DNA from 2 places in the Margalitia sp. FSL K6-0131 genome. Region 1 is predicted to be linked to the other one. Evidence: a T-box and tRNA genes for the amino acid it is inferred to sense, from the RefSeq annotation. Region 1 holds a T-box; the other holds one or more tRNA genes.
What was found. A T-box is a leader RNA that pairs with one kind of tRNA and senses whether it is charged. The one in region 1 lies ahead of ileS (isoleucine--tRNA ligase), so its partner is inferred to be a tRNA-Ile.

Region 1 (11,465 bases):
GACCATTTTAAATTTTCAATAGCCGGACCATAATCAAAAATTGGCTTAAAAGAAGATCCAGGTTGACGGCTAATATCAATTGCAAAGTTATTTCCTTTAAAGGATGCTTTATAATCATTTCTGCCGCTTCCAATTGCCCGTACTTCTCCCGTTTTTGTATCTAAAAATACAAACGCTCCCTGAAAACGATCATTCGGATAAGAAATAATTGTATTAGTGTTCATCATTTTATCCGCATAATCTTGTGCTTTTGTATCTAAAGTTGTGTATATAGATAATCCATCCGAAGTGATGTCTACATTCTTTAGTTTCCCTTCCACTTCTTTTACAACAGCATCCAAAAACGCTTCATACGGCATGCCTTGGTTTTTCCTTTTCGGCAAAAGTCCTGCTGTAACTGGAACTTTTTTCGCCTCATTCATTTGCTTTTTAGTAATATATCCTTGCTTATTCATAGCGCTTAGGACGACATTACGGCGATTCGTAGCTTCTTCCCTGTTCCCCGGGATAGTTGGATCGTAATTACTCGGACTTTGCGGCAACCCCGCTAACATCGCGATCTCTGGAAGTGTCAATTGTTTTAAATGATCGGAATCGACTCCGTAATAGGTCTTTGCAGCAGCAGCCACACCATAAGCTCCATCTCCAAGGTAGATTTTATTCAGATACATCATTAATATTTGTTGTTTCGAATACTTTTTCTCCAATTGATAGGCTAAGTCCCATTCCTGTACTTTTCGCTTGATTGTTTTTTCAGGAGTCAAAAAGGAATTTTTAATCACTTGCTGAGTAATCGTACTCCCGCCTTGCGAACCAAAATGCCCAGTAAGATTCTCCAATATGGCTCTGGCTGTTCCTTTTATATCAACCCCATGGTGTTCATAAAAACGGGTATCCTCTGTGGCTATGAATGCCTCTTCCAACATTTTAGGAACTTGGGAATACGTAATTTCCGTTCGCCTTTCTTTCCCATATTCGTAAAGAAAATTACCATCCTTATCGTAAAATTTAGTAGAAAGCGGGACTACTAGTTTCGAAGGATCTAATTTTGGCGTTTCCTTCATCATTTTAGCCAATGCAGCGGTGCCTATTCCAACAGAAACCACAGCAAGAAGAAAACAAGCAATAATTACTTTTTTCAACAAGGATGCTTTTTTCTTTGATTTATTTCTTCTTTCCTGTTTTTGTTTTGCCTTTTCCGCTTGTTTACGTTCATGGCGATAACGATACGATTCTTCTGACATATTTAAACTCTCCTATGTTAAAGAATTATATTTTATTAATTAAACATTACTCACACTATTTATAGTCATTCGTAAATAAAATATTTTTATGGGGGCAGTGAAGTTTTTAGGGAGTAAATACGGCGAAGAAATGAGGCATATTTATGTTAGTCGCGTGTACATATTCATGTGTGGAAAACATGAAAAATGTTAAAAAAGTACAGGTTTTGAGTAAAAGGAGAGGCAGCACTTCATTGGATCAGAAGGGGCGGTTTGAATAATAGAAAAATAGGCACTTTCATTAAATTAGCCTGCATATTTTAATGCGGGTCTAATGAAAGTGTCCATTTCCAAATTCCATTCTTTTGTTTTATACAGTTAAAAGCAATTAATAATCTCTACACATCTCTAGCTGGCCTTCGATTACGCATGATTCGTAAACTCATAGAAATAAGTGCGAACAGTAGAAATAACAATAAGAAAAAAACAACCATTATTAGCATTACCTGACTAGGATGATAATGGTCCATCATATATCCCAGCAGAAATGGGAAAACCGCCCCTCCGATTCCAGCAAATGCAGTAACTGCGCTAGTTACTATCCTCTCCATTCCAGGAAATGTATGATTTGCATAAACCATCGTAATGCTATAGAGCGCGCTCATCCCTAATCCAAGCCCAAATACTAGTATGTAAGAGACTCCAATAGTATTAAATCTTGTCATGAGGAAGATGAAAAGGATTCCCATTAAAATGCTGCCTAACAAATACCGTTCGTAGCTTACGCGTCGTACAATCCATCCAATCATAAGGCGCCCGCAAAGCATAGCAATCCAAAAAAACGTTGTACTGAGCGAGGCAATATAGGAGGTGGAATTCATATTAACCGTAAAAATAGTCGGAAGGAAACTGTTCAGACTCCCTTCAATCCCAACATAAACAAATATCATCAACAGAAACAGCATAAGGATGGTGTATTTGGAAATTTTCCTCTTGAAAACAGGTGCCTTTGCCATTGGTGCATCCATATCACCCTCCTCATCCTCCGTAGGTTTTAGCGAGATGGACACTGTTTGCCAAACAATGGCCAGAAACAAAGCGAATCCGCTGACAATTAATGCAGAAAACCTCCACCAGTCTAGTGCAATGAGAACACTTTCGATTGCTGGCATACAAAGAGCTCCCAAACCGAATGCCACCTCCAAGCGGCTCATATAGATGGCTCTTCTCCCAACAAAAAGTTCCATAACATACGAGGCAACTGCAGTCTCAAGACTTGATGCACCAATTCCGTTTAATATTACGAAGACTGCAAGCCAAGAATAGGTTGGTAAAAATAAAATACCCAGTTGTGCCAGAACAACAGTAAGTGCGGCACCAGTAAGAACAACTCTATAACTGTATCTGTTCATACAACTTGCAGCAAGAGGTACTCCCAAGATAAACCCAATCGATTGAAGTAGGATTAATAACCCGCCTGATGTATAGGAAATGTGATAATAGGAAAGCAACTCAGGAAGAATTGCACCAAAAAATACACTCGTCATGCCACCTAAGAAGTACATTCCATATGATGCCCAAAGAAAACGTTTCAACCTTACATCCCCTTTAATAATTTTGAAGGATCCTTATCTGCAAAAAATTCCTTTTACCTTTTTGTTACATTGAATTTATGTATTGTGGAATTAGACATTCCGAACCTCCAAATATCTACATTGGTTTTTACTCCATTCGACAAATAGTGAGGATCCTCCTGCTTTCAATTGGAATTTTTTCCATCCAAAAAAGTTTTTTTTTGATTTTTATAGTTTTTTATTACCAAACTATATTTATGAGAACAATGTTCCTTTAAGTCTATTAGAAAAAGAAAAGACGAGCATTTACCCGTCTTAATTTATCTGTTTTGTTTTAATTTCCTTTGTTACTTTTATTCATTCCGTAATTGTCTTAACAATTGGAAAATCTGTCCTCTATGATGTGCTTCATGTTCAATCAAATGGTACACAACCCATTCAGGTGTGACGTCATATTGTTCCAACACCCTCGGTTTGCGCCAATCTGCTAGATCCATTGAACGAAAGTGTGAAAGGAAAACTTCACGCACCTTATTAAGACGATTGAAATGCTCCTGAATACTTTGTCCCTCTACATGCGCCAATGATCCGTCTTCGGAGCGGTGTTCTTCCGGAAATAACGATTGTATTTCAGGATCCCAGTCAGAACCGAGAACTTCAACATATAACCAGTCCGCCTCAATCAAGGCAATATGGTATAAAAGGGAGCCAATGGTTTGTCTCCCATCGATTTTCGTATCAAGTAATTCTCGACTGATTCCCTTCATTTCAGCAATAAGGGTGCGCCTAACATCTTCTAAACACCATAACATTCGACCGATTTCTTCCTCATATCCTGGCAAAGCACTTATCTTTAAAGATCTTTTCCCCAACGAATTCATCCTCCTGTATTTTCAATATTTACTTATTGCATTAAAGCCATGATGACAGCTTCATCCATGGTTCCATTTAATAATTGGTAATGTTGGATTGAAACCTAGAATAGTATTGCAAGTTTTCTATTTTACTAACATTCGTGTTTGTGCTTTTAAAACCCTCTATTGCTAAAATGAATTTTTTTCAATTTAAATTAATTCTTGTTTCTCTATATCATTTTCATATTCCTTATCGGAAGGAACGAAAACCTGTATTCCAGTTTTTCGTTCCTTCCCCACAATTTTTCTGAGTTTCAATCTAAAAAATTTAGTTCCCCATTCTTTTAAATCATTTAGTAAAACCAATTCCAAAATCGAGTAGGAGGGGGTGACTAACCCCCGACCTCTCACACCACCGTACGTACCGTTCGGTATACGGCGGTTCACTTAAGTATGACGCAAATGGTTGTATCTATCTAACAGACTTTTAAGCTTTTGATTTCTCCAAAACTTTAGATTTAGTGTTGTGTGTAAGATAGGACTATTCGAAATGCGCCAATATTTCTTACGAGAATTTCCCCATTCATGGGCCTTCTCTCTTGGAACGCCAAGGGATATGAGCCTTTTAATTTTTGTTTTGGGTAGTTTCCATTGTTTCCAAAGGCACATTCGGAGTCTTCTTCGAATATGTTCATCCAGTTGTTTAAAGGGAGTTGGCGTGTCTGCCAGCGCAAAATATCCGCACCAACCAACAAGGTATTCATTTAGTTTCTCAATACGCAATTCCAATGGAATGGGTTTTGACCTTGATGTTAGTTCTTTTATTCTACTTTTAGCTCTCTTTATACTTTCTTTTGCGATACGGATTTTTGGATTACGGTTTGATGTGAAGCTGAATCCAAGAAACTTTCGTTTCCACGGTCTGTCCACCGCACTTTTCTCTTCATTTACTTTTAGTTTAAGCTTCTTTTCAATGAAAGTAGTGATAGAACTCTTGACACGTAAACCTGCCTTCTTGGTTTTTACGTAAATATTACAATCATCTGCGTAGCGGACAAATTTGTGTCCTCTTTCCTCTAGTTCCTTATCTAATTCATCTAACATGATATTGGAAAGTAGTGGACTTAATGGTCCACCCTGAGGAACACCTTCTTCGCTGATAGTTTCCACACCGTTTATCATAATCCCCGACTCTAAGTATTTTCTAATTAACTTTAGAATCGTCTTATCCTTGACTCTTTTTGCTAGGAGTCCCATAAGCATATCGTGATTTACCTTGTCGAAGAACTTTTCTAAGTCCATATCTATTACCCATCTGTAGCCCTCTTCTATATATTGCCTTGCTTCCCTAACGGCATCATGTGCCCTTCTTCTGGGTCTAAACCCATAGCTATGTTCGGAAAAGGTTGGGTCATAGATTGGGGTTAATATTTGGGCAATCGCTTGTTGGACAAAACGGTCTGTCACGGTAGGAATACCTAATAAACGAACGCCGCCATTTGGTTTCGGGATTTCGACTCGTCTGACTGGCATAGGCTCATAGGTTCCGTCCTTTATTGAATTTCGGATTTCTTGCCAATTTTGTAGAATATGCGCTCGTAGGGATTTTACAGGCATTTCATCTACTCCATGGCTACCCTTATTCTTTTCGACACGTTTCAATGCCGAAAGTAGATTGTCCCGTGACAGTATTCGTTCCATCATTTCGATACATCCTTTCACGTGAATATACGTGCTATTTGTGCCATTGTTTATTCCACCCTCTTAAAGTCCCCTGTGGAATTCACCACTTCCTCCTTTAAGTAAGTCCAATTGGATTGTCTGTATCATCATAAACAATGAACGCCTAGTGTATATTCTCCTTAAATGTTCAGTCCTTCCCTAACCATCTTAAGCTAGTCAGGTACTATGACCTCTGCTGACTTCTGGCTGTTCAATTACCCTTCACAAAGTAAGTTACCGAGTGTGCTCGGCATTTCAGCCAGACCTCCCCAGGTAAGAGTACAGTCTTTCTCCCCATCTATCTGCTTCATTTACTCTGTATCATCTTTGGCAGAAAGGACTTCGTTTTGTTTGGCAAACTCATCCAATGATACCTAGCCTTATATGAAGTTCGTGTCCCTCAGACCGGAGATTTGCCGCCCGCTTCCTTCAGATTCTGCGTCACCACAGACACCCTTGCGTTTAGCTACTGCTACTTCTGCCTTCACAGTTCGGGACTTTCACCCTATAGACTGCACCCATGCTGGGCGCACCACAAAAAAGCTGGAGTAAATAACCCCAGCTTCCAAAACTACTTTACTTTTTATCCCCACCAAGACATCTCAAACTATTCAATATAACTAATATTGTACTTCCTTCATGCCCAACAACCCCTAATGGGAGATTAAGAAATTCAAAGAAGTTGGATGCAATTAAGATTACGATAACACTAATAGAAAAAATGACGTTTTGCTTGATAATTCGATTCATTTTTCTCGATAAGCGAATGGCTTCTGCTATCCGAGAAAGATCATTTTTCATCAGGACGACATCCGCAGTTTCCATTGCTACGTCACTGCCTTCCCCCATTGCAATCCCAACATTGGCTGTTGCAAGGGCAGGAGCATCGTTAACGCCATCCCCTACCATGGCCACCATTCCGTACTGTTCTTTTACCTTTTTTAAAGACGATACTTTCGTTTCTGGCAAACATTCCGCAATGTAAGTGTCAATTTGTGATTGTGCGGCAATGTTTTTTGCGGTCGTTTCGCTATCCCCAGTCAGCATAATCGTTCGAATTCCTTCATTTTTCAATTCTAATAACGCATTTTTCGTTTCGTCGCGTACTATATCCTGTAGGGCAATTGCCGCAGCTATTCCGGATGAATCCTTCACAAAAACAACGGTTTTCCCTTCATTTTCAAGCTTTTCTGCAACACCGTTTTCAAAATTATGAGCTTCCTTGCTGCCCACAAAATCCTTTTTGCCAATCAACCATTCTTGGTTATTTAACTTGGCTTTCATTCCCCATCCCGGTACATCTTCCACTTGTTCAGGCTGCATGAGTCTGTCATTATTCTTAGCTTTCCAGTATTGAACAATCGCAATAGCCAATGGATGGTTCGATTGATTTTCAATTGATGCGGCATAGTGTAACAGATCTTGCTCATTTAGATCAGGACGAACAATTATATCTGTTACTTCCGGTTTCCCTTTTGTTAAAGTACCAGTTTTGTCAAAGGCAATTGCTTTTACATGACTTAATCCTTCAATATGAACCCCGCCTTTAAACAAAATTCCCTTTCTCGCACCATTCGAAATGGCGGATAAAGTAGCGGGCATAATAGAGGCAACAAGTGCACAAGGGGAAGCGACTACTAATAAAATCATTGCCCGATAAAATGTTGTATTCCAGTTCCATCCAAATACGAAATGCGGGATGAACATCATCAATATAACAACGAGGAGTACGACTTTGACATATGTGCCCTCGAAACGTTCAATAAATAACTGTGAGGGTGATTTTTCGCTTTGAGCAGATTGTACTAATTGAATAATTTTATTAAAAACTGTTTCATTTGCATGTCTTGTCACTTCTACGGTAACAGATCCGTTCAAGTTTATCGTTCCTGCAAAAACTTCCGCACCGCTTCCTTTTGTTACCGGAATAGATTCGCCAGAGATGGTAGACTCATCAATCGTCGTAGTTCCATGTGCAATTTTTCCGTCCGCAGGAACTCTTTCGCCAGGTTTGACTAAAATAATATCCCCTACCTGCAACAGTGAAACATGGACTTTTTCCTCGCGGCCGTGCACAACACGGATTGCTGTTTCAGGCTGTATTTCTAATAAGGAAGAGATTTCCTTTTTACTTTTATTCGTTGTATAAGTTTCAAGTGCCCCGCTTAATGAAAAGATAAAAATGAGCATTGCACCTTCTGCCCAGTAGCCAATAATAGCAGAACCAATAGCCGCAAAAAACATGAGCAACTCGACATTTAAATCTTTATTTTTAATGGTTTCCTCGATACCTTCTTTTGCTTTAGCATAGCCGCCAATAATAAAAGCTGCAAGATAAAAAGCAATCGAAACCGATTCATGATTCCATTTTGACACCAGCCATGCAGTCACAATTAATACACCGCTTAATATGGCTGCAATTAATTCAATATGCACAAAAATCTTTTCAAATCTTGGAGCAGAAGAAGCTAAAACCTTTACGTTATTCGTTGTTGCCAGTTGACCTTGTGACATGACGACACCTCCTTATTGAATTGACAAAAAATAGATTTATAGTTTCATATATAAACAACTTATTTATAATAATTATTATATAATATATACTACATATAGATAACTGAAATGTCAACCTTAATTGAGAATTTTATTTTCTAATTGAGAATAATTATTAATATCATTCCTATATACTGTGATAACTATAATCATTATCAATAATAGTAAATGATAATTATTATTATTTATATTTGGTACAACAATTCAGCTTGGCCCCTTTTTAAGAGAAAAAATTTCCACAAATTTAAAGAATTGTTTGACATCCCATTTTACCCTTGTTATAATTCACAACAATAAAAGCACACAAATTCGTTGACGAGAAAAAGTAGCGTTTCGTCTTGATCCACAGAGAGCTGACATTTCGGTGCAAGTCAGTGTTCGAGTGTTACGTGAAAATCCTCTCTGAGAAGTTAGGCTGAAATAGATAGTAAGTCTAACCGGGCGTCTACCGTTACAAGGAACACGTATGATTGTACGTTGCTAAGTGCTATTGAGCGGATCAATAGAATTAGGGTGGTATCGCGGTTAACCCCGTCCCTTACATTTGGGACGGGGTTATTTGTGTGCTTTTAAAAAATGGAATAGGAGCGATATCGATGAACTCTAATGAAACAGTTGTCCAGCGTGAGAAGAAAATCCGTGATTTCTGGGCAGAAGCGAATACTTTTAAACAATCAATTCAATTAAGAGAAGGCAAAACGCCTTTTGTTTTTTACGAAGGACCACCAACTGCAAACGGTCTTCCTCATGTAGGGCACGCCTTTGGGCGAACCATTAAAGATGTTGTAGCCCGCTTTAAAACAATGAAGGGATTCCAAGTGGAAAGAAAAGCCGGTTGGGATACACATGGTCTTCCTGTTGAACTTGGTGTGGAAAAGCAGCTTGGCATCTCCGGAAAACAAGACATCGAACGCTATGGGGTGGAATCTTTCATCAATAAATGTAAGGAGAGCGTGTTTGCGTATGAAAAAATATGGCGCTCCTTCACAGAAGAATTAGGCTATTGGGTGGATATGGACAGTCCTTATCTAACACTTAGCAACGAATATATCGAAAGTGTCTGGCACATTTTAAGCAAGGTGCACAAGAATGGACTATTATACAAAGGTCATCGTGTATCTCCATACTGCCCTAGCTGTCAAACCTCTTTAAGTACACACGAAGTAGCACAAGGCTATAAAAATGTGAAAGATTTATCAGCGACAGTAAAATTTAAACGTCTTGATGCGGAAAATGAATACTTTTTAGGATGGACCACTACACCATGGACATTACCCGCAAATGTTGCCCTAGCAATGAATCCTTCCTTAACGTATGTTCGTGCCCAAAAGGAAGATGAAATTTACATTGTGGCAAAATCATTAGTAAACAAAGTGCTCGGAGATCGGGTAAACATTTTGAGCGAGCATAGTGGCAAGGAGTTCGCCGGTACACATTATGACCCACCATTTCATTATATAAAGGTTGAAAAAGGTCATTTTGTTGTATTAGCTGATTTTGTTACAGAAGAAAGCGGAACAGGAATTGTTCACATTGCACCGGCTTACGGGGAAGATGATTATAAACTAGTTCAACAAAACGGTCTCTCCTTTGTCAATGTTGTTGACCAACGAGGATGCTATACACCTGATGTTGTAACGCTTGCCGGAAAGTTTGTGAAAAATTGTGACGTTGAGATTATTAAAATGCTTGCTGAACTAGGTACTCTTTTCCATAAAGAAAAATATGAGCATAGCTATCCCCATTGCTGGAGATGCGACTCTCCTTTACTTTACTACGCAACAGACAGTTGGTTTATCAAGATGTCGGCATTAAAAGATAAAATGCTTACCAACAATGGTAAAGTTATTTGGTATCCAGATCATATTAAAGATGGTCGATTTGGTCGCTTTCTTGAAAATCTGTTGGATTGGAATATTAGTAGAAACCGATATTGGGGCACTCCATTAAATATATGGGTATGTACTCACTGTCATCACGAAGAAGCACCCGCCAGTATCAAGGAACTGCAAAATCTAGCGTCAAAGCCTATATCTGGTAATATCGAATTGCATAAACCATATATTGACGATGTACAATGCACTTGTCCAAAATGTAATAATACCATGCTGCGTACTCCAGAAGTGATTGATGTATGGTTCGATAGCGGCTCAATGCCTTTTGCGCAGCATCACTATCCTTTTGAAAATAAAAAAGCTTTTCAATCCCAATTTCCTGCGGATGTAGTTATCGAAGGAATTGACCAAACAAGAGGATTTTTCTACAGCCTCCTTGCTGTTTCCACATTATACACGGGGCAACCACCGTATAAAAATGTTTTGTCACTCGGGCATATCCTGGATGAACACGGTCAAAAAATGTCTAAAAGCAAAGGCAATGCTTTAGATCCGATTGAACTTATGTATGAATATGGTGCAGATGCTCTTCGATGGTCCTTCCTTGTTGATAGTTCACCATGGAACCCAAAACGATATTCAAAAAAGATTGTGCAGGATGCAAAGTCAAAATTGGTCGATACCTTAGACAATACCTATAAATTTTATGATATGTATGCAAAAATAGATCATTTTGTATATGACGAACAAAAAACAGGCAAGAGGTCCATTCTGGATAAATGGATACTTTCACGACTGAATAGTACGGTTAAAGTCGTTAATAAATATATGGAACAATATCAATTTACCCAAGCAACACGGGAAATTGCCGCATTGGTCGATGAATTAAGCAATTGGTATATACGGCGATCAAGAAGTCGATTTTGGGCATCCGGATTTTCAGAGGATAAACGTGCAGCATATTCCACCCTATTCGAAGCACTTACGACGATTAGCCGATTATTAGCTCCATTTGTCCCTTATATTGCAGAGGATATCCATTTGAAGCTGCACCAAGAAAGTGTTCATTTGCAAAACTATCCAACAGCGAATACTTCCGTGATTCAATCTGATTTAGAAACAGACATGCAAACAGTTCTAAAAATAGTTGAACTAGGACGCAGCATCCGTAATGCTAATAACTTAAAGGTTAAGCAGCCATTACAACAGTTAATTGTTTGGTGCGGTGAAGATGAACGTCTGTTACAAACTTATACAACCATCATTAAAGAAGAACTAAATGTTAAAGAGGTTGTCTTTACGAAAGAGTTAACACAATATGAAAAATCACTCTTTAAAGTAAATTTTAAAACGGCAGGTACTGCGTTTGGCAAATATGTTAATGCAGTCAAACAATATGTGGACCAACTATCTGATGAGGAAAAGAAAATATTTATTGATAATGGCCAGATTCCAATCAATTTAAACGGTCAACAGGTAGTGTTAAGGAAGGAACATGTCACTATAGAACAAGTCATGTCCTCTGGCATGGTGATCGCAGGTGATCATCAGTTAAAGGTTTTATTAGATATAAAATTGACTCCTGAACTGGTAGATGAGGGGCATGTAAGAGAATTTATTAGAGCTATACAAGAGACACGTAAAAAATTGAACTTACCTGTAGAAATGTATATATCCATTAAAATCTCAGCATCAGATAAGATA
Region 2 (11,465 bases), 3.1 Mb from region 1:
ATTCTACCATTTACAAATTCAAGATTGGATTTACTTTTTGCTGCTAGCCATTTTCCCAACTTTATTAGGACACACCATTTTTAATTGGTGTATAAAGTGGATAAGTACCGCTACGATTTCGATGGCTATTCTTTTTGAACCTATCGGAGCGGCTATATTAGCTTATTATATATTTAATGAAAAAATCGTTATGACCCAGGTTGTTGGAGGAATTATCATTATCGTAAGTGTGCTGTTTTTTGTTTTTGATGGCATACCTGTTAAGACTGTTAAAAGAAGATCTAATCATTAAATGAATATATAAGCTAATCCTGAGAATACAAAAGCCATAATAATTACTAAAATCATATGAAGTGAAAAGATGCTTTTGTTTTCTCGCTTCATATCCATAATTGCACAACAAAAGAGATACAATGTCATGAGAATGGATAAACCAAGTGCGAAATTACCTGCCATATGAAATTACACCTTTCATTTATTATTGCTTTTTGCTAATATATTTATATAAAGGACAAAGTATGTTCAATAAACTTTTTGCTTAAAAATTCATGAAAAAATGGTATTGCATTGATTAGTAATTCATGTTATATTATTATTCGTCCGATAGAGTTCAAGGTATTCACCATAAAAACTCAATAAAAATTCTATTAAAAAAGAATTGACAAAGCATCGGAGAAAATGATATGATATAAAAGTCGCTTATAAAAGAAAGTGACATTGATCTTTGAAAACTGAACAGAACAAAACGTCAATGTTTTTGAAAATAATGAGCTATATCAAACGCTTTTTTGGAGAGTTTGATCCTGGCTCAGGACGAACGCTGGCGGCGTGCCTAATACATGCAAGTCGAGCGGACTTTTAAAAGCTTGCTTTTAAAAGTTAGCGGCGGACGGGTGAGTAACACGTGGGTAACCTGCCTGTAAGACTGGGATAACTCCGGGAAACCGGGGCTAATACCGGATAACTTCTTTCCTCGCATGAGGAAAGATTGAAAGATGGCTTCGGCTATCACTTACAGATGGACCCGCGGCGCATTAGCTAGTTGGTGAGGTAACGGCTCACCAAGGCGACGATGCGTAGCCGACCTGAGAGGGTGATCGGCCACACTGGGACTGAGACACGGCCCAGACTCCTACGGGAGGCAGCAGTAGGGAATCTTCCGCAATGGACGAAAGTCTGACGGAGCAACGCCGCGTGAGTGATGAAGGTTTTCGGATCGTAAAACTCTGTTGTTAGGGAAGAACAAGTATCGTTCGAATAGGGCGGTACCTTGACGGTACCTAACCAGAAAGCCACGGCTAACTACGTGCCAGCAGCCGCGGTAATACGTAGGTGGCAAGCGTTGTCCGGAATTATTGGGCGTAAAGCGCGCGCAGGCGGTTTCTTAAGTCTGATGTGAAAGCCCACGGCTCAACCGTGGAGGGTCATTGGAAACTGGGAGACTTGAGTGCAGAAGAGGAGAGTGGAATTCCACGTGTAGCGGTGAAATGCGTAGAGATGTGGAGGAACACCAGTGGCGAAGGCGACTCTCTGGTCTGTAACTGACGCTGAGGCGCGAAAGCGTGGGGAGCGAACAGGATTAGATACCCTGGTAGTCCACGCCGTAAACGATGAGTGCTAAGTGTTAGAGGGTTTCCGCCCTTTAGTGCTGCAGCTAACGCATTAAGCACTCCGCCTGGGGAGTACGGCCGCAAGGCTGAAACTCAAAGGAATTGACGGGGGCCCGCACAAGCGGTGGAGCATGTGGTTTAATTCGAAGCAACGCGAAGAACCTTACCAGGTCTTGACATCCTCTGACAACCCTAGAGATAGGGCGTTCCCCTTCGGGGGACAGAGTGACAGGTGGTGCATGGTTGTCGTCAGCTCGTGTCGTGAGATGTTGGGTTAAGTCCCGCAACGAGCGCAACCCTTGACCTTAGTTGCCAGCATTCAGTTGGGCACTCTAAGGTGACTGCCGGTGACAAACCGGAGGAAGGTGGGGATGACGTCAAATCATCATGCCCCTTATGACCTGGGCTACACACGTGCTACAATGGATGGTACAAAGGGCTGCGAGACCGCGAGGTTAAGCCAATCCCATAAAACCATTCTCAGTTCGGATTGCAGGCTGCAACTCGCCTGCATGAAGCCGGAATCGCTAGTAATCGCGGATCAGCATGCCGCGGTGAATACGTTCCCGGGCCTTGTACACACCGCCCGTCACACCACGAGAGTTTGTAACACCCGAAGTCGGTGAGGTAACCTTTTGGAGCCAGCCGCCGAAGGTGGGACAGATGATTGGGGTGAAGTCGTAACAAGGTAGCCGTATCGGAAGGTGCGGCTGGATCACCTCCTTTCTAAGGATAATGGAAAACCACTTACGTGGTTATAAGAAGACGTTTTTAAGTTCTGTTCAGTTTTGAAAGGTCAATCCTTTCAAATATATTGTTATAAATTAGAAACTATTAAGAAAATATTTCTAATTCTAACAAAGTTTTTTGCTCCTGCGGCAAAGCATATTCGAGGATGATTAGGTTCACCTCGGAGCAAGGCAGCATGTAGCAAATTCTCTGACGTTTAATCATGATGTGATTGAAGTCAGTAGCCTTGTTCCTTGAAAACTAGATACTGATAGAAGAAACCAAGTAAAACCGAGAATCGCCACTTTATGGATTTAATCCAATTTAAAGTAGTAATAACCTTATAGGTTAAGTTAGTAAGGGCGCACGGTGGATGCCTTGGCACTAGGAGCCGATGAAGGACGGGACTAACACCGATATGCTTCGGGGAGCTGTAAGCAAGCTTTGATCCGGAGATTTCCGAATGGGGGAACCCACTGCTCGTAATGGAGCAGTATCTTTACCTGAATACATAGGGTAATGAAGGCAGACCCGGGGAACTGAAACATCTAAGTACCCGGAGGAAGAGAAAGCAAACGCGATTTCCTGAGTAGCGGCGAGCGAAACGGAAGAAGCCCAAACCAAGAGGCTTGCCTCTTGGGGTTGTAGGACACTCTATACGGAGTTACAAAGGAACGGAGTAGATGAAGAGGTCTGGAAAGGCCCGTCAAAGAAGGTAACAACCCTGTAGTTGAAACTTCGTTCCCTCCAGAGTGGATCCTGAGTACGGCGGGACACGTGAAATCCCGTCGGAAGCAGGGAGGACCATCTCCCAAGGCTAAATACTCCCTAGTGACCGATAGTGAACCAGTACCGTGAGGGAAAGGTGAAAAGCACCCCGGGAGGGGAGTGAAAGAGAACCTGAAACCGTGTGCCTACAAGTAGTTAGAGCCCGTTAATGGGTGATAGCGTGCCTTTTGTAGAATGAACCGGCGAGTTACGATTTCATGCAAGGTTAAGCTGATGAAGCGGAGCCGCAGCGAAAGCGAGTCTGAATAGGGCGAATAAGTATGAGGTCGTAGACCCGAAACCAGGTGATCTACCCATGTCCAGGGTGAAGGTAAGGTAACACTTACTGGAGGCCCGAACCCACGCACGTTGAAAAGTGCGGGGATGAGGTGTGGGTAGCGGAGAAATTCCAATCGAACTTGGAGATAGCTGGTTCTCTCCGAAATAGCTTTAGGGCTAGCCTCAAGATGAAGAGTATTGGAGGTAGAGCACTGTTTGGACTAGGGGCCCTCATCGGGTTACCGAATTCAGACAAACTCCGAATGCCAAATACTTATGCTTGGGAGTCAGACTGCGAGTGATAAGATCCGTAGTCAAAAGGGAAACAGCCCAGACCACCAGCTAAGGTCCCAAAGTATACGTTAAGTGGAAAAGGATGTGGAGTTGCTTAGACAACCAGGATGTTGGCTTAGAAGCAGCCACCATTTAAAGAGTGCGTAATAGCTCACTGGTCGAGTGACTCTGCGCCGAAAATGTACCGGGGCTAAACGTATCACCGAAGCTGTGGATGGACACCTGACAGGTGTCCGTGGTAGGAGAGCGTTCTAAGGGCGGTGAAGCTAGACCGGAAGGACTAGTGGAGCGCTTAGAAGTGAGAATGCCGGTATGAGTAGCGAAAGAAGGGTGAGAATCCCTTCCACCGAATGCCTAAGGTTTCCTGAGGAAGGCTCGTCCGCTCAGGGTTAGTCGGGACCTAAGCCGAGGCCGAAAGGCGTAGGCGATGGACAACAGGTTGATATTCCTGTACCACCTCTTCACCGTTTGAACGATGGGGGGACGCAGGAGGATAGGGTAAGCGCACTGCTGGTTATGTGCGTCTAAGCAGTTAGGCTGGTTACGAGGCAAATCCCGTAACCGTGAAGGCGGAGCTGTGATAGCGAGGGAAATATAGTACCGAAGTTCCTGATTCCACACTGCCAAGAAAATCCTCTAGTGAGGTGAAAGGTGCCCGTACCGCAAACCGACACAGGTAGGCGAGGAGAGAATCCTAAGGTGAGCGAGAGAACTCTCGTTAAGGAACTCGGCAAAATGACCCCGTAACTTCGGGAGAAGGGGTGCTCTGGTAGGGTGCAAGCCCGAGAGAGCCGCAGTGAATAGGCCCAGGCGACTGTTTAGCAAAAACACAGGTCTCTGCGAAGCCGCAAGGCGAAGTATAGGGGCTGACGCCTGCCCGGTGCTGGAAGGTTAAGAGGAGGGGTTAGCGTAAGCGAAGCTCTGAATTGAAGCCCCAGTAAACGGCGGCCGTAACTATAACGGTCCTAAGGTAGCGAAATTCCTTGTCAGGTAAGTTCTGACCCGCACGAAAGGCGTAACGATCTGGGCACTGTCTCAACGAGAGACTCGGTGAAATTATAGTACCTGTGAAGATGCAGGTTACCCGCGACAGGACGGAAAGACCCCGTGGAGCTTTACTGCAGCCTGATATTGAATTTTGGTACAGCTTGTACAGGATAGGTAGGAGCCTTTGAAGCCGGAGCGCCAGCTTCGGTGGAGGCGTCGGTGGGATACTACCCTGGCTGTATTGAAATTCTAACCCGCACCCCTGATCGGGGTGGGAGACAGTGTCAGGCAGGCAGTTTGACTGGGGCGGTCGCCTCCTAAAGAGTAACGGAGGCGCCCAAAGGTTCCCTCAGAATGGTTGGAAATCATTCGTAGAGTGTAAAGGCACAAGGGAGCTTGACTGCGAGACCTACAAGTCGAGCAGGGACGAAAGTCGGGCTTAGTGATCCGGTGGTTCCGCATGGAAGGGCCATCGCTCAACGGATAAAAGCTACCCCGGGGATAACAGGCTTATCTCCCCCAAGAGTCCACATCGACGGGGAGGTTTGGCACCTCGATGTCGGCTCATCGCATCCTGGGGCTGTAGTCGGTCCCAAGGGTTGGGCTGTTCGCCCATTAAAGCGGTACGCGAGCTGGGTTCAGAACGTCGTGAGACAGTTCGGTCCCTATCCGTCGTGGGCGTAGGAAATTTGAGAGGAGCTGTCCTTAGTACGAGAGGACCGGGATGGACGCACCGCTGGTGTACCAGTTGTCTTGCCAAAGGCATCGCTGGGTAGCTATGTGCGGAAGGGATAAGTGCTGAAAGCATCTAAGCATGAAGCCCCCCTCAAGATGAGATTTCCCATAGCGCAAGCTAGTAAGATCCCTGAAAGATGATCAGGTTGATAGGTTCGAGGTGGAAGTGTGGCGACACATGGAGCTGACGAATACTAATCGATCGAGGACTTAACCAAAATATAAAGCGGAAGCGCCTTGCTCATCGGCGTATGAATTTCGTAGTCTTCGACTGAGATAAAGGAAACACAGTGAGGTAGTTCACGAACTGATGTTGACTTATCGTAGGGAGGAGACGGAGAAATTCACTAGCCGATAGGCGCTGGAGCTGGATTGAAAAAAGCGAAACTCAGTTTTACTTCTTCTTCTGCAGTATTTAGTTTTGAGGGAACAAACCTCATATAGTCTGGTAATTATGGCGAGAAGGTCACACCCGTTCCCATCCCGAACACGGAAGTTAAGCTTCTCAGCGCCGATGGTAGTTGGGGGCTCTCCCCCTGCAAGAGTAGGACGTTGCCAGGCTTACATAATGGAGGATTAGCTCAGCTGGGAGAGCACCTGCCTTACAAGCAGGGGGTCGGCGGTTCGATCCCGTCATCCTCCACCATATTATTGATGATAAAAGATTTCAGATAAAGCCGGCCCGGCTACAATAATGAAAGTTAACTGCTTTGATTATTTAGTTGGACCAGATATTTTAAGTCATTTAATTGCAAAATGAATGCTTGAAATGCCGGCCTAGCTCAATTGGTAGAGCAACTGAATCGTAATCAGTAGGTTGGGGGTTCAAGTCCTCTGGCCGGCACCATTTAATACGAGCCATTAGCTCAGTCGGTAGAGCATCTGACTTTTAATCAGAGGGTCGAAGGTTCGAGTCCTTCATGGCTCACCATTTTAAAGTAAATAAATTTTCATAACGCGGGTGTGGCGGAATTGGCAGACGCACCAGACTTAGGATCTGGCGCCGCAAGGCGTGGGGGTTCGACTCCCTTCACCCGCATTGATAAAAATTTCTGCGCGGAAGTAGTTCAGTGGTAGAACACCACCTTGCCAAGGTGGGGGTCGCGGGTTCGAATCCCGTCTTCCGCTCCAAATACCCTTTGCCGGGGTGGCGGAACTGGCAGACGCACAGGACTTAAAATCCTGCGGTAGGTGACTACCGTACCGGTTCGATTCCGGTCCTCGGCACCAAGTTTTTTTGCAAAGCAAAATAAACTACCATAATATGCGCCCATAGCTCAATTGGATAGAGCGTTTGACTACGGATCAAAAGGTTAGGGGTTCGACTCCTCTTGGGCGCGCCATTATCAATACAAACGGGAAGTAGCTCAGCTTGGTAGAGCACATGGTTTGGGACCATGGGGTCGCAGGTTCGAATCCTGTCTTCCCGACCACTTAAAAAAATGGGGCCTTAGCTCAGCTGGGAGAGCGCCTGCTTTGCACGCAGGAGGTCAGCGGTTCGATCCCGCTAGGCTCCACCAATAATATAGTATTTTATGGCGGCGTAGCTCAGCTGGCTAGAGCGTACGGTTCATACCCGTGAGGTCGTGGGTTCGATCCCCTCCGCCGCTACCATAAAATGGACCTTTAGCTCAGCTGGTTAGAGCAGACGGCTCATAACCGTCCGGTCGTAGGTTCGAGTCCTACAAGGTCCACCATAATCATTCGGAGGAATACCCAAGTCTGGCTGAAGGGATCGGTCTTGAAAACCGACAGGCGGGTTAAACCGCGCGGGGGTTCGAATCCCTCTTCCTCCGCCATAATTAAATAAAATGGTTTTATAATATCGTCGCGGGGTGGAGCAGTCCGGTAGCTCGTCGGGCTCATAACCCGAAGGTCGCAGGTTCAAATCCTGCCCCCGCAATTAAGGTAAGTTATTTTCAAGGAAGATTATAAGAAAGTTTATTTTCAATTCTTGAAAAAACCTGGTCCGGTAGTTCAGCTGGTTAGAATGCCTGCCTGTCACGCAGGAGGTCGCGGGTTCGAGTCCCGTCCGGACCGCCATTTATTTTAAAAATAAGTAATTATGGCTCGGTAGCTCAGTCGGTAGAGCACGATGAATGATCTTCGTAGCGTTACTACCAGCGTACCAATCGAGCTGCTACTTGCAAAGCTTTCTGAGATTGGGACGAAGCGACTGCAAATTATTTTTAGGAATTTTATACAATTATGGCTCGGTAGCTCAGTCGGTAGAGCAAAGGACTGAAAATCCTTGTGTCGGCGGTTCGATTCCGTCCCGAGCCACCATCCATCTTTTAATAATATTTATTTGTAATGGCGGCTATGGCGAAGTGGTTAACGCATCGGATTGTGGCTCCGACATTCGTGGGTTCGATTCCCACTAGTCGCCCCATATTTTACGCGGGTGTAGTTTAGTGGTAAAACTACAGCCTTCCAAGCTGTTGTCGTGGGTTCGATTCCCATCACCCGCTCCATAGTAAATGGGCCTATAGCTCAGCTGGTTAGAGCGCACGCCTGATAAGCGTGAGGTCGATGGTTCAAGTCCATTTAGGCCCACCAGAATTTTTTGCAATAGCAAAATAACTTTCAATTATTGTTCCGCAGTAGCTCAGTGGTAGAGCTATCGGCTGTTAACCGATCGGTCGTAGGTTCGAATCCTACCTGCGGAGCCATTTTTTTTGGGGAAGTACTCAAGTGGCTGAAGAGGCGCCCCTGCTAAGGGTGTAGGTCGCGTAAGCGGCGCGAGGGTTCAAATCCCTCCTTCTCCGCCATATTTTCACCTTGGCCCGTTGGTCAAGCGGTTAAGACACCGCCCTTTCACGGCGGTAACACGGGTTCGAATCCCGTACGGGTCATAGTTTAATAGAGTGAAAAAAGAGGCTGGGACATAACTAGCTTCAAATAGTGAGAAAGGTGAATTTGAGGGAACTCAAATTCACCTTTCTCTATTTTTGCGTTTAAATTTTCTATTACCTTAGTTGTTGGTAGTGAATTTTCTTAAATTCACTGCCATTAACGCGAGGCCCATTTCGTTTTCTACCTTCGATTTTCCTCGTACAGAAAATCGAGTGAAACGCAAATTAGCCTTCAAGAATCCAAAAACTGGTTCCACATCGATTTTGCGTTTTCGATAGATGGCACTCGTTTTCTCTTCTGAAAGCTTCGCTCTTACATATTCTTTTTGCTGTTCCCATTTTTCATTCACCATTAGTTTTCGATTGTTGCCTTCTTTTGCTTTGGTACAGGATGAACGGAATGGGCATCCCGAACAGTCTTCGCACTCGTAGATTTTGAACTTCCGTTGGAAACCTGTACGGTCATTACGGACTGAATAATATTGATATTCAAGACGTTTCTGATTAGGGCATGTATAGGTATCTGTTTCTTGATCATACTTCCAGTTGTCGGGATTAAAAGTGTTTTGTTTGTACTTTTTCTTTTGTTCCTTCAAATACATATTATACGTAATAAGTGCTTCTCGTTTTCTGTTTAAAAGGATATCATTAAAGTTTTGTTCACTACCGTAACCTGCATCTGCGACAATGTGCTTCGGTAACTCGAAATAATGCTGCTCGATCTCATCTAAAAATGGAATTAACGTACGCGTATCTGTTGGGTTTGAAAATAAACTATAGGCAAGCGCGTATTGGCCCTCCGTTGCGATTTGTACATTGTAACCAGCTTTCAATTGGCCGTTTTGCATATAATCATCTTTCATTCGCATAAATGTCGCATCTGGATCTGTTTTAGAATAGCTATTACGCGTGCCAAAGATTTCAAAGTCTTGTTGGTATTTCTGTTTTCGCAGGACAAAATCAATCAACTGTTTTCGCACTTGTTTTGGGTATTTGCGTTCATTTCTTAAAGCTTTTCGTTCTGGAACGTCTGATGATGCTTCTATTTGTTTATCATACTCAGTTACCACATCGTCCACTTTTTGAACCAATTGAGAGAGTTCTTCCAATGACAACTGTTCATCGCTTTCACGTTCTATTTCAGGTATAATTTCGTTTTCAAGTAGTTCATTGTATAGCTGGTTTGACTTTTCAATTAAACTTTGATGATATTTCTCCATCGATTTCTTCCAGACAAACGTAAATTTATTCGCATTCGCTTCAATCTTTGTACCATCGATAAAAACCGCTTCTTGATCGATAAGTTTTTCTTCGATCAATTGGCAACGAAATTGGACGAAACATTGGCGAATTAAATCTTTCACTTCCGATTGAACACGGAATCGGTTGATGGTGCGGTAGCTTGGTTCATATCCTTGAGCTAACCACATCATACGGATACTATCTTTTAATAGGGCTTCTATTTTGCGTCCTGAAAAGATAGATTGCGTATAGGCACATAAGATAATTTTAAGCATCATGCGTGGATGGTAGGCAGGGCAACCATTATTTCGCAGAAATGGTTCGAACGCTTCAAGAGGGATACTTTCAACTAAATGATGGATATGGAAGGCAATATCATTTTTTTGTAATTTTACTTCTAAATCTAAAGGCAAAACTAATTGATTCATGGTATAATTTTTAAACATAAGGATCCTTCTTTCTGTATAATTTTGTTGTGGTGACTTAATTTTATCAGAAGTGGTCCTTATTTTTATTCAAAAAATAATCAAAGCCGGTGAAATTTTACTTATCGTGAAATTTCACCGGCTTTTTCATCTCAGAGGCGGGTTTTGTCCCAGCCTCTTTTTTCTTTTATAACAAAATTAGGCAGAAAGTCCTAATTCGCGAGATTAAGTATAAAAATGATGAGATTATTTGCTACTTTCACGAGATTAAATATAAAATTACAAAGATTAGCTGTCATCTTCCTGGGATTAGTATAGAAAACTACAAAAAAATACTTTAGAATAACGATATTTATGAAATCCGTACAAAACTAGAATAAAATCTACATACGATACAAATGGGTTACCAAAGCTGAGAAACAAGATAGCAGATCTATTTCCTCCAAATAAGAAAACAAAAAGACTTCATTCCAAACGGAATGAAGTCTTTTTGCAGATTAAAAGAAATGTGCAATTACTAAACCAATTGACAGCAATAGTCCAAAAAATGTATTGGTCTGAGCTGTAGCCTTCATAGCAGGCAGCATTTGGATTGGCTCTGTTTTACCGATAAAACCCTTAACAGCCGTAATAGGTTTAGGAATACTTATCAATATCAATAGAAGCCAAGGCGTTGCGCCTCCAAAAAGAATTAAGGCAATAATCCATACATACGAAACAGTAAACATGGCGGCTAATAAATTTATTGCTTTTTTACGCCCGATTAAAATCGCTACCGTTCTTCGACCGTTCTCTTTATCACCATCAAGGTCACGAATGTTATTGGATAGCATAATAGCTCCAATAAGAATCATTATTGGTATAGAAATTAATACACTGTCTGCGGTGATTTCTCTTACTTGAATGTAAAAAGAAATTAGAACAATAATGACTCCCATAAAGAATCCTGATAAGAATTCTCCAAATGGTGTATAGGCGATCGGATAAGGTCCACCTGTATAAAAATAAGCAATCAGCATACATACAGTCCCAATTACGGCAATCCACCATGTAGTATTCATACAAATATAAACGCCTAACAGAATGGCAATGCCAAAAAAAGTGAATGCAAGTCTTAACACAGTTTTAGGATGTACACCATTTCTTACAATGGCTCCGCCTATCCCTACAGACTTTTCATTATCCAGGCCTCTTTTATAGTCATAATACTCATTGAACATATTTGTTGCAGCCTGTATTAATAGGGAAGCAATCAGCATTGCGATAAATAATGAAATATTTAGATGTGTGTAATGCAATGCTAGTGCAGTTCCCAGAAAAACGGGCACAAAGCCAGCTGTTAGTGTATGAGGTCTAGTTAATTGCCACCATATTCGCCAACCATGATCTCGTTCTATTGGTGGTGAAGATTGTTTGCTCATTATAAGTCTCTCCCTTATATTGGTTCAAGGTTTAATGAATAAAGACAAAACATTACAATCTAAAGTGTAGGTAAAGGAGAAGGTGGTGTCAATGAATTTTTATATGTATTGTAGAGAAAT

Region 2: it has a tRNA-Ile gene. The T-box ahead of ileS (isoleucine--tRNA ligase) is inferred to sense a tRNA for this amino acid. The anticodon was not compared.

The regions. Positions count from the first base shown of each region.
Region 1 is NZ_JBBOZS010000001.1:4,869,817-4,881,281, forward strand. Features, by position in the region: gene NSQ59_RS23835 (transglycosylase domain-containing protein) at 1-1,244, opposite strand, end outside; gene NSQ59_RS23840 (MFS transporter) at 1,622-2,818, opposite strand; gene NSQ59_RS23845 (DinB family protein) at 3,151-3,669, opposite strand; gene ltrA (group II intron reverse transcriptase/maturase) at 4,099-5,355, opposite strand; gene NSQ59_RS23855 (heavy metal translocating P-type ATPase) at 5,950-7,887, opposite strand; T-box leader at 8,230-8,468, shown strand; gene ileS (isoleucine--tRNA ligase) at 8,523-11,465, shown strand, end outside.
Region 2 is NZ_JBBOZS010000001.1:1,725,999-1,737,463, forward strand. Features, by position in the region: gene NSQ59_RS08305 (DMT family transporter) at 1-292, shown strand, start outside; gene NSQ59_RS08310 (hypothetical protein) at 289-456, opposite strand; rRNA gene NSQ59_RS08315 (16S ribosomal RNA) at 786-2,336, shown strand; rRNA gene NSQ59_RS08320 (23S ribosomal RNA) at 2,686-5,620, shown strand; rRNA gene rrf (5S ribosomal RNA) at 5,847-5,963, shown strand; tRNA gene NSQ59_RS08330 (tRNA-Val) at 5,973-6,048, shown strand; tRNA gene NSQ59_RS08335 (tRNA-Thr) at 6,174-6,249, shown strand; tRNA gene NSQ59_RS08340 (tRNA-Lys) at 6,258-6,333, shown strand; tRNA gene NSQ59_RS08345 (tRNA-Leu) at 6,360-6,441, shown strand; tRNA gene NSQ59_RS08350 (tRNA-Gly) at 6,459-6,533, shown strand; tRNA gene NSQ59_RS08355 (tRNA-Leu) at 6,544-6,632, shown strand; tRNA gene NSQ59_RS08360 (tRNA-Arg) at 6,669-6,745, shown strand; tRNA gene NSQ59_RS08365 (tRNA-Pro) at 6,759-6,835, shown strand; tRNA gene NSQ59_RS08370 (tRNA-Ala) at 6,847-6,922, shown strand; tRNA gene NSQ59_RS08375 (tRNA-Met) at 6,940-7,016, shown strand; tRNA gene NSQ59_RS08380 (tRNA-Ile) at 7,023-7,099, shown strand; tRNA gene NSQ59_RS08385 (tRNA-Ser) at 7,109-7,201, shown strand; tRNA gene NSQ59_RS08390 (tRNA-Met) at 7,232-7,305, shown strand; tRNA gene NSQ59_RS08395 (tRNA-Asp) at 7,369-7,445, shown strand; tRNA gene NSQ59_RS08400 (tRNA-Phe) at 7,613-7,688, shown strand; tRNA gene NSQ59_RS08405 (tRNA-His) at 7,719-7,794, shown strand; tRNA gene NSQ59_RS08410 (tRNA-Gly) at 7,803-7,876, shown strand; tRNA gene NSQ59_RS08415 (tRNA-Ile) at 7,885-7,961, shown strand; tRNA gene NSQ59_RS08420 (tRNA-Asn) at 8,000-8,074, shown strand; tRNA gene NSQ59_RS08425 (tRNA-Ser) at 8,083-8,173, shown strand; tRNA gene NSQ59_RS08430 (tRNA-Glu) at 8,186-8,257, shown strand; gene NSQ59_RS08435 (IS1182 family transposase) at 8,377-9,945, opposite strand; gene NSQ59_RS08440 (1,4-dihydroxy-2-naphthoate polyprenyltransferase) at 10,422-11,345, opposite strand.